DNA from 3 places in the Geodermatophilus sp. SYSU D00965 genome. Region 3 is predicted to be linked to each of the others. Evidence: riboswitches for the same ligand, from Rfam matches in the RefSeq annotation. Region 3 holds a riboswitch; each other region holds the start of a gene.
What was found. A riboswitch is a leader RNA that binds a small molecule or an ion and turns the genes downstream of it on or off. The one in region 3 is predicted to bind cyclic di-AMP.
Positions count from the first base shown of each region.

Region 1: it holds a riboswitch for cyclic di-AMP, as region 3 does, so the genes downstream of both, ACI789_RS11820 (transglycosylase family protein) here and ACI789_RS02680 (C40 family peptidase) in region 3, are expected to answer to the same signal.
Region 2: it holds a riboswitch for cyclic di-AMP, as region 3 does, so the genes downstream of both, ACI789_RS18055 (C40 family peptidase) here and ACI789_RS02680 (C40 family peptidase) in region 3, are expected to answer to the same signal.

Region 1 is NZ_JBJGYQ010000010.1:159,012-162,272, forward strand. It holds gene ACI789_RS11815 (hypothetical protein) at 1-647, shown strand, start outside; gene ACI789_RS11820 (transglycosylase family protein) at 668-1,246, opposite strand; cyclic di-AMP (ydaO/yuaA leader) riboswitch at 1,249-1,391, opposite strand; gene treY (malto-oligosyltrehalose synthase) at 1,711-3,261, opposite strand, start outside.
Region 2 is NZ_JBJGYQ010000019.1:90,504-93,764, forward strand. It holds gene ACI789_RS18045 (DEDD exonuclease domain-containing protein) at 1-402, opposite strand, end outside; gene ACI789_RS18050 (hypothetical protein) at 609-923, shown strand; cyclic di-AMP (ydaO/yuaA leader) riboswitch at 1,133-1,303, shown strand; gene ACI789_RS18055 (C40 family peptidase) at 1,320-2,405, shown strand; gene ACI789_RS18060 (M48 family metallopeptidase) at 2,623-3,261, shown strand, end outside.
Region 3 is NZ_JBJGYQ010000002.1:227,583-230,843, forward strand. It holds gene ACI789_RS02665 (hypothetical protein) at 1-23, shown strand, start outside; gene ACI789_RS02670 (HAD domain-containing protein) at 30-539, opposite strand; gene ACI789_RS02675 (hypothetical protein) at 728-1,108, shown strand; gene ACI789_RS02680 (C40 family peptidase) at 1,149-1,661, opposite strand; cyclic di-AMP (ydaO/yuaA leader) riboswitch at 1,674-1,821, opposite strand; gene ACI789_RS02685 (hypothetical protein) at 2,153-2,314, shown strand; gene ACI789_RS02690 (hypothetical protein) at 2,358-2,741, shown strand; gene ACI789_RS02695 (hypothetical protein) at 2,771-2,980, shown strand; gene ACI789_RS02700 (SMP-30/gluconolactonase/LRE family protein) at 2,982-3,261, opposite strand, start outside.

The DNA of each region.
Region 1 (3,261 bases), on a different contig from region 3:
CGTTCGTACCCGCGGCGTACTCCCAGGTGGCGGTCCCGGCGCTGGTCGACCGCATCGAGTGGCTGCTGTCCGCGGAGGGGGACGCCGAGCAGGTGGTCGTGGCCGCGCACAGCCAGGGGAGCCTGATCGGCCTGGCCGCGCTGCGCTCGATCGCACCCGAGCTCTACCCGAGGGTCGGGTTGGTGACCTTCGGCTCCCAGTTGCGCATGCAGTTCTGCCGCGCGTTCCCCGCGCACGTCGGCCCGGACGTGCTCCGCTGGCTGAGCGACACCTGGGGGGAGCGCTGGGTGAGCCTGTTCCGCGAGACCGACCCGGTCGCCGGGCCGGTCCGGAGCTGGGAGCGGACGCCGGAGACCGGACCGCTGCGGTCACGTCGGCTCTGGGACGAGGGTCCGGAGGACGACTGGCGCGATCCCCGCACCCTGCGCCGGGTCTGCGGCGGCGAATGGCGCCTGCTCGACCCGGTGGCCTCGGACCCGACCAACCAGTCCGCGCCGGAGCCGCCGCTGTACGCACACAGCCGCTACTGGGCCGACCCGGACTGGCCGCTGGCGGTCGGCGTCGCCCGGGGCGCGGCCACGGCTCGACGACCGCTGCCGCTGCGCGGCGCCGGCCAGGTCACGGGGGGCCGGCCCGGCCCCCCGTGACCTGCGCGCGGACGGCGGGCTCAGACGACCAGCGACTGGCCCACGCGGATCACGTCGGGGTCGGCCACCCGGTCGCGGTTCTGCGCGTACAGCTCGCGCCAGCCCATGCCGTGCCGGGCGGCGATGGTGCCGAGCGTGTCCCCGGCCTGGACGACGTAGCTCCCGGACGCCGCCCGGTCGGCGCGCGACGCCCGCTCCGGTGCCGCCGCCTGCGCCGGTGCGGCCGCCTGCGCCGACGAGCCGCCGGTCAGGTACCGCCCGCAGTTCGGCCAGGCGCCGATGCCCTGCCCGTCGAGGGTGCGCTCGGCGACCACGATCTGCTGCGCCTTGCTGGCCAGGTGGGCGTTGGACGCGAACTCCCGGCCGCCGTAGGCCGCCCAGGTGCTCGCGCTGAACTGCAGCCCGCCGTAGTAGCCGTTGCCGGTGTTGATGTGCCAGTTCCCGCTGGACTCGCACTGCGCGACGCCGTCCCAGTTGTGCTCCGCGGCCGAGGCGGATCCGGGGAGGGCGAGGGCGGAGACGGCGGCCGCGCCGGCGAGGACGACGGCGCCGCGGCGCAGGGCGCGAGAGGGCGTGCGGGATCGGTCGTGCTGGGGCATGGAGGTCCTCCGATCGACCGCCGGCGGGGTTAGCTGTCGGGTTCGGGCGATCGGTGCCCGGCCGCGGAACGCGGCTTCACCCCCAGGCGCGCGCAGCGCCGTAGGTGGGTCCCCCACCCCCGTCCACGGTTGGTGCAGAGGCGGACGCCGCCGGACGGGGTTGGGCGGGACGGCGCCGTGCCCGGCCGGACAGCCGGAGCACGCGCGGGACGCTAGGGGCGGACGTCCCGGTCCGCGCGCGGGCACCGGCGTGCCGCCCCGGCGTGGCGCGACAGGCCGGGCCGGGGGCGGCGCACCGCCCCCGGCCGACGACTCTCCGTCGTGAGTCCCGTGACGTCGTTCTAGGCCCCTCTGCAGGGTCCCGCCACGAGCCTGGTGACGCGCCGGAGCGGCCACCCTCCATGGCCCCTCTGCAGGGTCCCGCCACGAGCCTGCGAGTGACGGGGGGGCAGAGGGGTCCTTCTTCAGTCCCGGACGAGGAGCGCGACCGGCAGCCGCTCCAGCGCCGCGCCGACCGGCAGCCCGGCCGCGTCCGAGACGTGCCGGCCGCCGGTGAGCAGGTCCCGCCAGGCGCCGTTCGGCAGCTGCAGCGCGGTGTCGCCCCAGCCGCCGGCGGCGGCCAGCCCGGCGGGGAGCCGGGTCGCGACGGCCACCACCCCGTCCTGCTCCCCGGACCCCCGGTCGAATGCGACGACGTGCTCGGCGGCGGACCCGGTGACCTCGACCGGCTCGTACCCGGCGAACCACTCCGGGTGCTCGCGGCGGGCGCGCAGCGTCCGGGAGACCACGAGCAGCTTCGCCGCGCCCTCCTCCTCGACCGGCGGCACCCAGCCCTCGTCGAGCCGGGCCAGCAGCCGGCGGCGCAGGTCGTAGTCGACCGGACGGCGGTTGTCCGGGTCGACCAGGGAGAGGTCCCACAGCTCGGTGCCCTGGTAGACGTCCGGGACACCGGGCATGGACAGCTGCAGGAGCTTCTGCGACAGCGAGTTCGACCGGCCGAGCGGCGCGATGCGCGCGACGACCTCCTCGATCTCGGCCTGCGTCGCCCGGTCGTCGTACGCGGCGTCGACCAGCGCGTGCAGCTGCGCCTCGAACTGCTCGTCCGGATCGGTCCAGGTCGTCGACGTCCCGGCCTCGCGCGCCGCCTTCTCCGCGTAGGCGTGCGCCCGCTCCCGGGACAACGGCCACGCGCCGACCAGGTTCTGCCACACCAGGTGCGCCATCGGCCGGTCGGCGAGCGGGTGCAGGTCGAGCAGCCGGCGCACCAGCCGCGCCCACTCGGTGGGGAGCTCGGCGAGCACCGCCAGCCGCGCCCGCACGTCCTCGCTGCGCTTGGTGTCGTGCGTCGACAGGGTCGTCATCGACGCCGGCTTGCGCTCCAGCCGCCGGCGCTGCGCCTCGTGGAACTCCGCGACCGTGCTGCCGAAGCGGGCCGGGTCGCCGCCCACCTCGTTGAGCGCGACGAACCGGGCCCAGCGGTAGTACGCGCTGTCCTCCACGCCCTTGGCCATGACCGGGCCGCTGGTCTGCTCGAAGCGGGTGGCCGCCTCGGTGCCGGCCTGCGCCAGCACCGGGTACAGCGCGTCGACCGCACCGGCCAGGTCGGGACGGCGCTCCCGGACCGCGGTCACCGTCGCGGCCAGGTGCTCCCGGCCGTCGGGCAGGTAGGTGCGGTAGACCGGGAAGCTCGCCAGCAGCTCGGCGAGGGTCTCGGTCTGCTGCTCCCGCGAGATGCCGGGCAGCTCGCCGATCACCCGCACCAGGCGGGCCACCTCCGAGCCGAGCATCCCGTCGGTGACCTCGCGCTTGCAGTCGTGCACCAGCTCGCCGTAGTCGACCGCCCGGCCCGACAGCTCGGTGTCCAGCGCGGTCAGCGCCGCCTCGCCGGCCGGGTCCACCAGCACGTCGTCGACCTCGGCGAGGGCGTCGTAGCCGGTCGTCCCCGCGGTCGCCCAGTTCTCCGGCAGGTCCTCGCCGGGCTCGAGGATCTTCTCGACCACCGTCCACCGGTTGCC
Region 2 (3,261 bases), on a different contig from region 3:
CGGGGCGTTGTGGGCGACGAGGACGGCGCCCCGGGCGAACTCGAGGAAGCTGGGCAGCACCGCGCCGATGCGGGGGGCGGCCGCGACCATGGTCGTGGTGATGCCGGTCAGCACGCTGATGTAGGGCGGGATCGCGCAGCCCGGGTCGACGAGGGTCTGGAACTCGCCGAGGACCTGGCCGCCGCGGACCTTGACCGCGCCGATCTCGGTGATCGCGCTGTCCTTCGGGGAACCCCCGGTGGTCTCCAGGTCGACGACGACGAACGTCACCTCCGCGAGCGGGGTGCCCAGCTCGTCGATGGTGGCCTGCTCGTAGCGGGGGAGGCCCGCCGCGGCTCGCGCGGCCGTCCCGGCCAGGTGGGCGGGGGAGAGCGGCACCTGCCGGGGAAGGGAGGACGGCACGGGGCGGACGGTAGGTCGGGCCAGTGACAGTCCCGGGGACGCGCGCCGGGTCCCGGCCGGATCACCACTGCCCCGGGACGCCGCGCGGACGGCGGGCACCGCGCGGGCGCACGGAACTGTCGGTGGCCGTCCCTACCGTGCCAGCCGGACCGACCGAGGCCATGGAGGGCCTCCACGACCGGGGTCGGCCGGGTGAGGAGTGGGCCATGTTGATCGACTGCGAGACCTGCACCGTGCGGGGCACCGGCTGCGCCGACTGCGTCGTCACCGTGCTGCTGGGGGCGCCGCCGGGCTGGCGGACCGAGGACCCGACCGTCGTGCCGATGACCGCGCGGCGCGGCGCGGAGGCGACCGGGGACGGCGTCGTCCCGGGCCCGGGCGTCGTCGTGGAGTTCGACGAGGTGGAGCGCCGCGCCGTGCGGGCCCTCGCCGAGGGCGGTCTCGTGCCGCCGCTGCGGCACCAGGCCGAGCCGGAGCAGAGGTCGGGTGGGGCCGGGCGGGGCCGGTGGCGCACCGGGTGACCCGGTCCGTGCGGCCGGGTCGCCCGCAGGCGGGCGCGGGGTCCATCCCGGCGGCGTGTCGGGCCGGGCGATCCTGTGGATGTCCCCACAGTTCCCGCTGGCCCCATTTGTCACAACTTCATCACGCCCGTACGGTGAGCCGGTCCGACCGGGTGGTCGTCACCCGCAGAGAGGTGACCTCGGCCGGGCACCGCCGAATCGCCCGACGCGCCTCCGTGGCGCCGAGGGGGAACCGGGGACCCACCGCAGCACTGGGGTGAGTTCTCGCGTGCGCCGGTCCGCCGGGGCACACGCGCCGGCCCGCCGGCGCGCAGAGATAGGGCACGTCTTCCCAGCCCGAACCCGTCAGCTAACTCGGTAGGCGGTTGCTGAGGAAGAAACGGAGAGCCGCCGACCGTGGCGACCCCCCGCCCTGCCCTGGGGCATGCGCTCGACCAGATCGACTCCGACCTCCCGGTGGCCCTCCGCCGCCCGACGCTGCCCCGCCGCCTCGGCCGCGGGCTCGTCGTGGGCGCCACCGCGACCCTCGCCCTCACCCTCCTGCCGGGGACCGCCGCCGCGGATCCGGAGCGCGCCGCGAGCGCCGCCCAGGCGGCCCAGCTCGTCGCGCAGGCCGGACACGACCTCGAGGTCGTCACCGAGCAGGTCAACGACGCCCGCGAGGCGCTGGCCCAGCAGCAGGCCGCGGTCGAGGCCGCCGACCGGGCTGCCGCGGCGGCCCGCGAGCAGCTCGGCGCCCTCGACGGCCAGATCCGCCAGGTCGCCCGCACCGCGTTCACCAGCGGTGACGGGATGCACGAGCTGGACCTGCTGTTGACCAGCGAATCGCCCGAGGACTTCGTGTCGTCGCTGGCGACCCTCGACGCGATCGCCGGCCACACCAACGACGTCCTCGCCGACGTCGCGGAGAGCGCCGCCGCGGCCGAGCGGGCCCAGCAGGAGGCCGACGCCGCCCGGGCCCAGGCGCAGGCGTCCCTGGACGACGTGACCGCCCGCCAAGCGCAGCTGGAGGCGGACATCGCCGACTACCAGGCGCAGTACGCGGCGCTGTCGGTCCCGCAGCAGCAGGAGGTCGTCACGGCCCACGCCGGCCAGGCCGTGGCCGCGCCCGCGCCGGCGCCCGCCGCCAGCGGTTCGGCCCAGGCCGCCGTCGACACCGCGCTCGCCCAGGTCGGGGACCCCTACGTCTGGGGCGCCGGCGGGCCGAACGCCTTCGACTGCTCCGGCCTGACCCAGTACGCGTACGCCGCGGCGGGGATCAGCCTGCCGCACTCCAGCCGCATGCAGTCGACGATGGGCCGCGCGGTCTCCCGTGCCGACCTGCAGCCGGGCGACCTGATCTTCTACTACAGCCCGGTCAGCCACGTGGCGATGTACATCGGCAACGGCCAGATGGTGCACGCCTCCACGTCGGGCCAGCCGGTCAAGGTGGTCGGCGTGGACTCGATGGGCGGCATCACCGCCATGCGCCGCATCGCCTAGCGACCGGCGGCAGGGCAGCGGGCCGGTGACCTCCCGGAGGTCACCGGCCCGCTGCGCGTCCGGCGCCTGCCGGGCCGGGTGGCGGCCCGCCGCGAACCCCCGCGGCGCCCTGTCGGAACCCGGAAGGTGGCCCGCCCCGGACCCCGCGGCCCCCTGCAGGGACCCGCCGCGAGCCTGCGAGCGGTGGGGGGGACGGGGTCCTCCTAGGATCGGCCGGGTGAGCGCCCGCCGGGCCGCGCTGCTGGTCGCGGTGGTCCTCGGGGCGGCGCTCGTCGTCGTCATCGTCGTCCGGACGCCGTGGACGCTGCTGCCCGACCCGCCCGGGGGACGCACGCCGGTCCGCCCGGGGGCGGGCCTGCCGCCGGGGGTCGCCGAGCGGGCGGAGTCCTTCGCGGCGTCCCTCCGGCCGGCCTCCCTCGCCTCCCTGGTGCTGAGCCTGGTGGCGTCCGCGGTCCTGGCGCTGACCCCGCTGGGCCGCGGGCTGGTGACCGCGGTCGCGCGGCCGCTGGGCGGCGGCTGGGCCTGGCAGGTGCTGCTCGGCACGGTCGCCCTGGTGGTGGTCGGCCGCCTGGTCACCCTCGGGTTCGCCGCCTACGGCGAGACGGTGCGGCACCGGTACGGGCTGTCCACCCGCAGCTGGGCCCTGTGGTTCCGCGACGTCGCCGTCTCCACCGCGATCTCGGCCGCGGTCACCGCAGGGGTCCTGCTCGCACTGGTGTGGCTGGCCCGGCGCGCCCCCGGCACCTGGTGGGCCTGGGCGGCGCTGGTCGCGGCCGGGTTCGTCGTCGTCGGGTCCTTCCTCTACCCGGTGCTCATCGAGCCGGCGTTCAACCGGTTCGACCCGCTCCCGGCCGGG
Region 3 (3,261 bases):
GCTTCGTCCGCGTGCCCGGTTGAGCCGGATCAGAGCCAGGCCTCGATCTCGTCGAGCTGCGCGTGGGTGAGCCCGGCCCACAGGTCCGGTGCGACGACGAGCACGTGCGGGTGCGCGGCGAGCCACTCGCCGGTGTCCTCGGCCTGCTCGGCGAGGTCGTCGTCGATCCAGACGATCCGCCGGTCCGGTTCGGCCTCGGCCACCTCGCGGGCCAGGTCGAGCTTCCACCAGCCCGACGCGCCACCCAGCGGTCCGGCGAACCCGGTCGGGCTGGCGCCGTTCCGCTCGTGGGTGCGCAGTCCGCGCGGCAGCCCCATCGGCTCGGCCAGCAGCCGGTCGGCGTCCCCGGCCCACGTGGTCAGCCAGTGGATCTCCACCCGGCCCGACTCGTGCAGCTCGCGCAGCCGCGCGGTGACCGTCGGGTCCCACGACAGCACGAACCCGTTGAACGTGCCGCGCTGCCAGCCCTCGGGCAGGTCCACGCAGGCCGCGTTGAGCACCCCGTCGACGTCCAGCAGCAGGATCGGGACGTCGGCCATGGGGGTGCGGTACCCCGCCGGCGGGCCGCGCACCCCGGGCACGCTGCGTCACCGGGCCACGGGCTCACCCACGCGAGCGGGCGACTTCGGCGTCCACCGCGTTCGTCGGCCCCGCTCACGGGTCATGTCCCGTGCTGCACTGATGGTCGGCCGGTGATCCGGCCGCGCACGTTTCGAAGGGGGAGCCGGTGTCCGACCACCTCGAGCCGTACCCGGGCCCGAGCCGGGTCGAGCACGCCACCGCGTGCGACCGGCGCGCCCGCGGCCACGCGCCGCACCCGGTGCACGTCCGGCTGTGCCAGAACGACCCCGCCGACCACTGGCAGGCGGTGCTCGTCATGGGCGCGGTCGACGACGACGTCGTCACCCTGGCCGCCGGCGACGAGTTGCGGCGCTACCGCAACCACGACACCGGCGCCCTCACGGCCCTGGTGCAGGCACAGGGCCCGGGCGGGTTCCTGAACACCCGCGTCGGGCTGCTGTTCCTGCACTCCTGGCCGGGTGACGCCGGCGCGGTCTTCTCACTCCAGTCGGCCGAGCAGGCCCCCGTGCCCTGCCGGCTGGAGTGAGCGCCCGGGCCGCTCGGGAGAACCGCCCGGGCGCCGCGACTCACGCGACCCGGCGAGCCCCGTTGAAGCCGGGCATCGAGTCGAGGTTGACGACCTTCACCGGCTGGCCGGCCGTGGAGGCGTGCACCATCTGGCCGTTGCCGATGTACATGCCGACGTGCGAGACCGGGCTGTAGAAGAACACCAGGTCACCGGGCTTGAGGTCGGACTTCGCCACCGGGGTGCCGAAGCCGGACTGCGCCCGCGAGGTCCGCGGGATCGAGATGCCGGCCTCGCGGTAGGCGAAGCTGGTCAGCCCCGAGCAGTCGAAGGCGTTGGGGCCGGCGGCGCCCCAGCCGTACGGGTCGCCCTGCTGGGCGAGGGCGGTGTCGACGGCCTTCTGCGCAGCCCCGTTCGGGGCCGCGGCAGCAGCGACGGCGACGGCGCCGGAGCCGCCGTCACCGGCGTCAGCCGAGGCGGTGGCGGGGGCGAGGGTCACGGCGGCGCCGGCAACAGCGGCGACGGCGATCCCGCGGAACGAGCGACGAGCGAAGGACGTGCGGGCAGTCGTCATCGACGACGGTTCTCCTGTTCTCCACGGCCGCCTACCGGGTTAGCTGACGGGTTCGGACGGGGGAGTCGCCCGGCGCGCGAACGCGCTTCACCCCAGGGATTCGGTGGGTCCCCGGTCCGGGCACGGCGGATGACCGTGTCCGGTTCGGCGTAGTCCGGCCGGTGTCACCACGGTTCGGTGACGAGGGGCCCGGCAGGACCGCGCACGACCGTATGGGCGGTTCCCGGGCGTCGCAGCCGGCCGATCGGCCGCGCAACGGCGGCGTGTCCGCATGGCGACACGCCGCCGCGACCACGCGTCACTACGGAGCGCGCGGGAATGTCATGGATGCGTTTTCGCAGGTCAAGGCGTCGGGACCAAAGTCGTCGGGTCGCGGAGTGTCCGCACGCGCAGTGACGGACGCACTGCGGACGGCGTCCGGAACCCGGGGATTGGCGCGACCGTTGGGCGGGCACGACTGCAGGTAACCGAGAACGAGGAGGGACACCCCCATGGCCGGCATGATCCGGAAGCTGGTGGCGTCGGGGATCGCGGCGAAGGTCATCCAGGAGGCCCGCAAGCCGCAGAACCAGGCCAAGATCAAGCAGTTCATCGCGGACTTCCAGGCCAAGCAGGCCGGGAAGAACCGCGGCGGCAAGGGCTACGGCCGCTGAGCCGCCCGCACGCGGCCCCCGCCCGGTCCCGGGCGGGGGCCGCGTGCACCGGGTCGCCGTCCTCGACGACTACCAGTCCGCCGCGGCGGAGTTCGCCGACTGGTCCCGCGTCCCCCAACCGCTGGACGTCGTCACCTTCCCCGACCACCTCGACGTAGAGGATGCCGTCGCCGAGCGGCTCGCTCCCTTCGACGTCGTCGTGGTCATGCGCGAGCGCACCCCGTTCCCGCGCAGCCTGCTCGACCGCCTGCCGAACCTGCGGCTGCTGGTCACCACCGGCGCGCGCAACGCCGCCATCGACCTGGCCGCCGCCCGCGAGCGCGGCGTCACTGTCTGCCGCACCTACGAGGTCTTCTACCGGGAGGCCGTCGAGGACGTCGCCGCCTTCCTCGTCGGCTCCCCGGTCCGGGTCCTCCGAGCCGACTGACCACCGCCCGTCCCGGGTACCGGGCAGGCATGTCCGAAGGCAACATGACCGGCCGTCCCGCCGGGGGCGTCAACGAACCGACCGACGAGGTCCCGGGCACGCGTCCGGAGGAGGACCTGGTCGGGCCCCCGTCGGAGGCGGAGGAGCCGCGCGCCGCGAAGGGCGGCACCATCGGGACCGAGGACCCCAGCGTCCCGCACAGCTCCAGCCAGCCGCCGCCCGGGGCCACCGGGAGCTGACCTACGGGCGGCCGGCGTGGGGGACGTCGACCTCGGTCGCCACCAGCACCGCCTCGCGCACCGGCGCGCGGTTGTGCTCGTAGAAGTCCGGCGCGCAGCACATCAGCAGCGTGCGGCCGTCGTCCCCGCCGAGCATGCAGGCGTAGACCCCGAGCCCGTCCGGCGCGGCGACCTCGTCGACGACCTCCCCGCCCTCGGCCACCCGCACCACCCGGCCGCCGACCGCGTCGGCGGCCCAGATCCGTCCCTCGGCGTCCAGCGCGCAGCCGTCGGGGGCCACC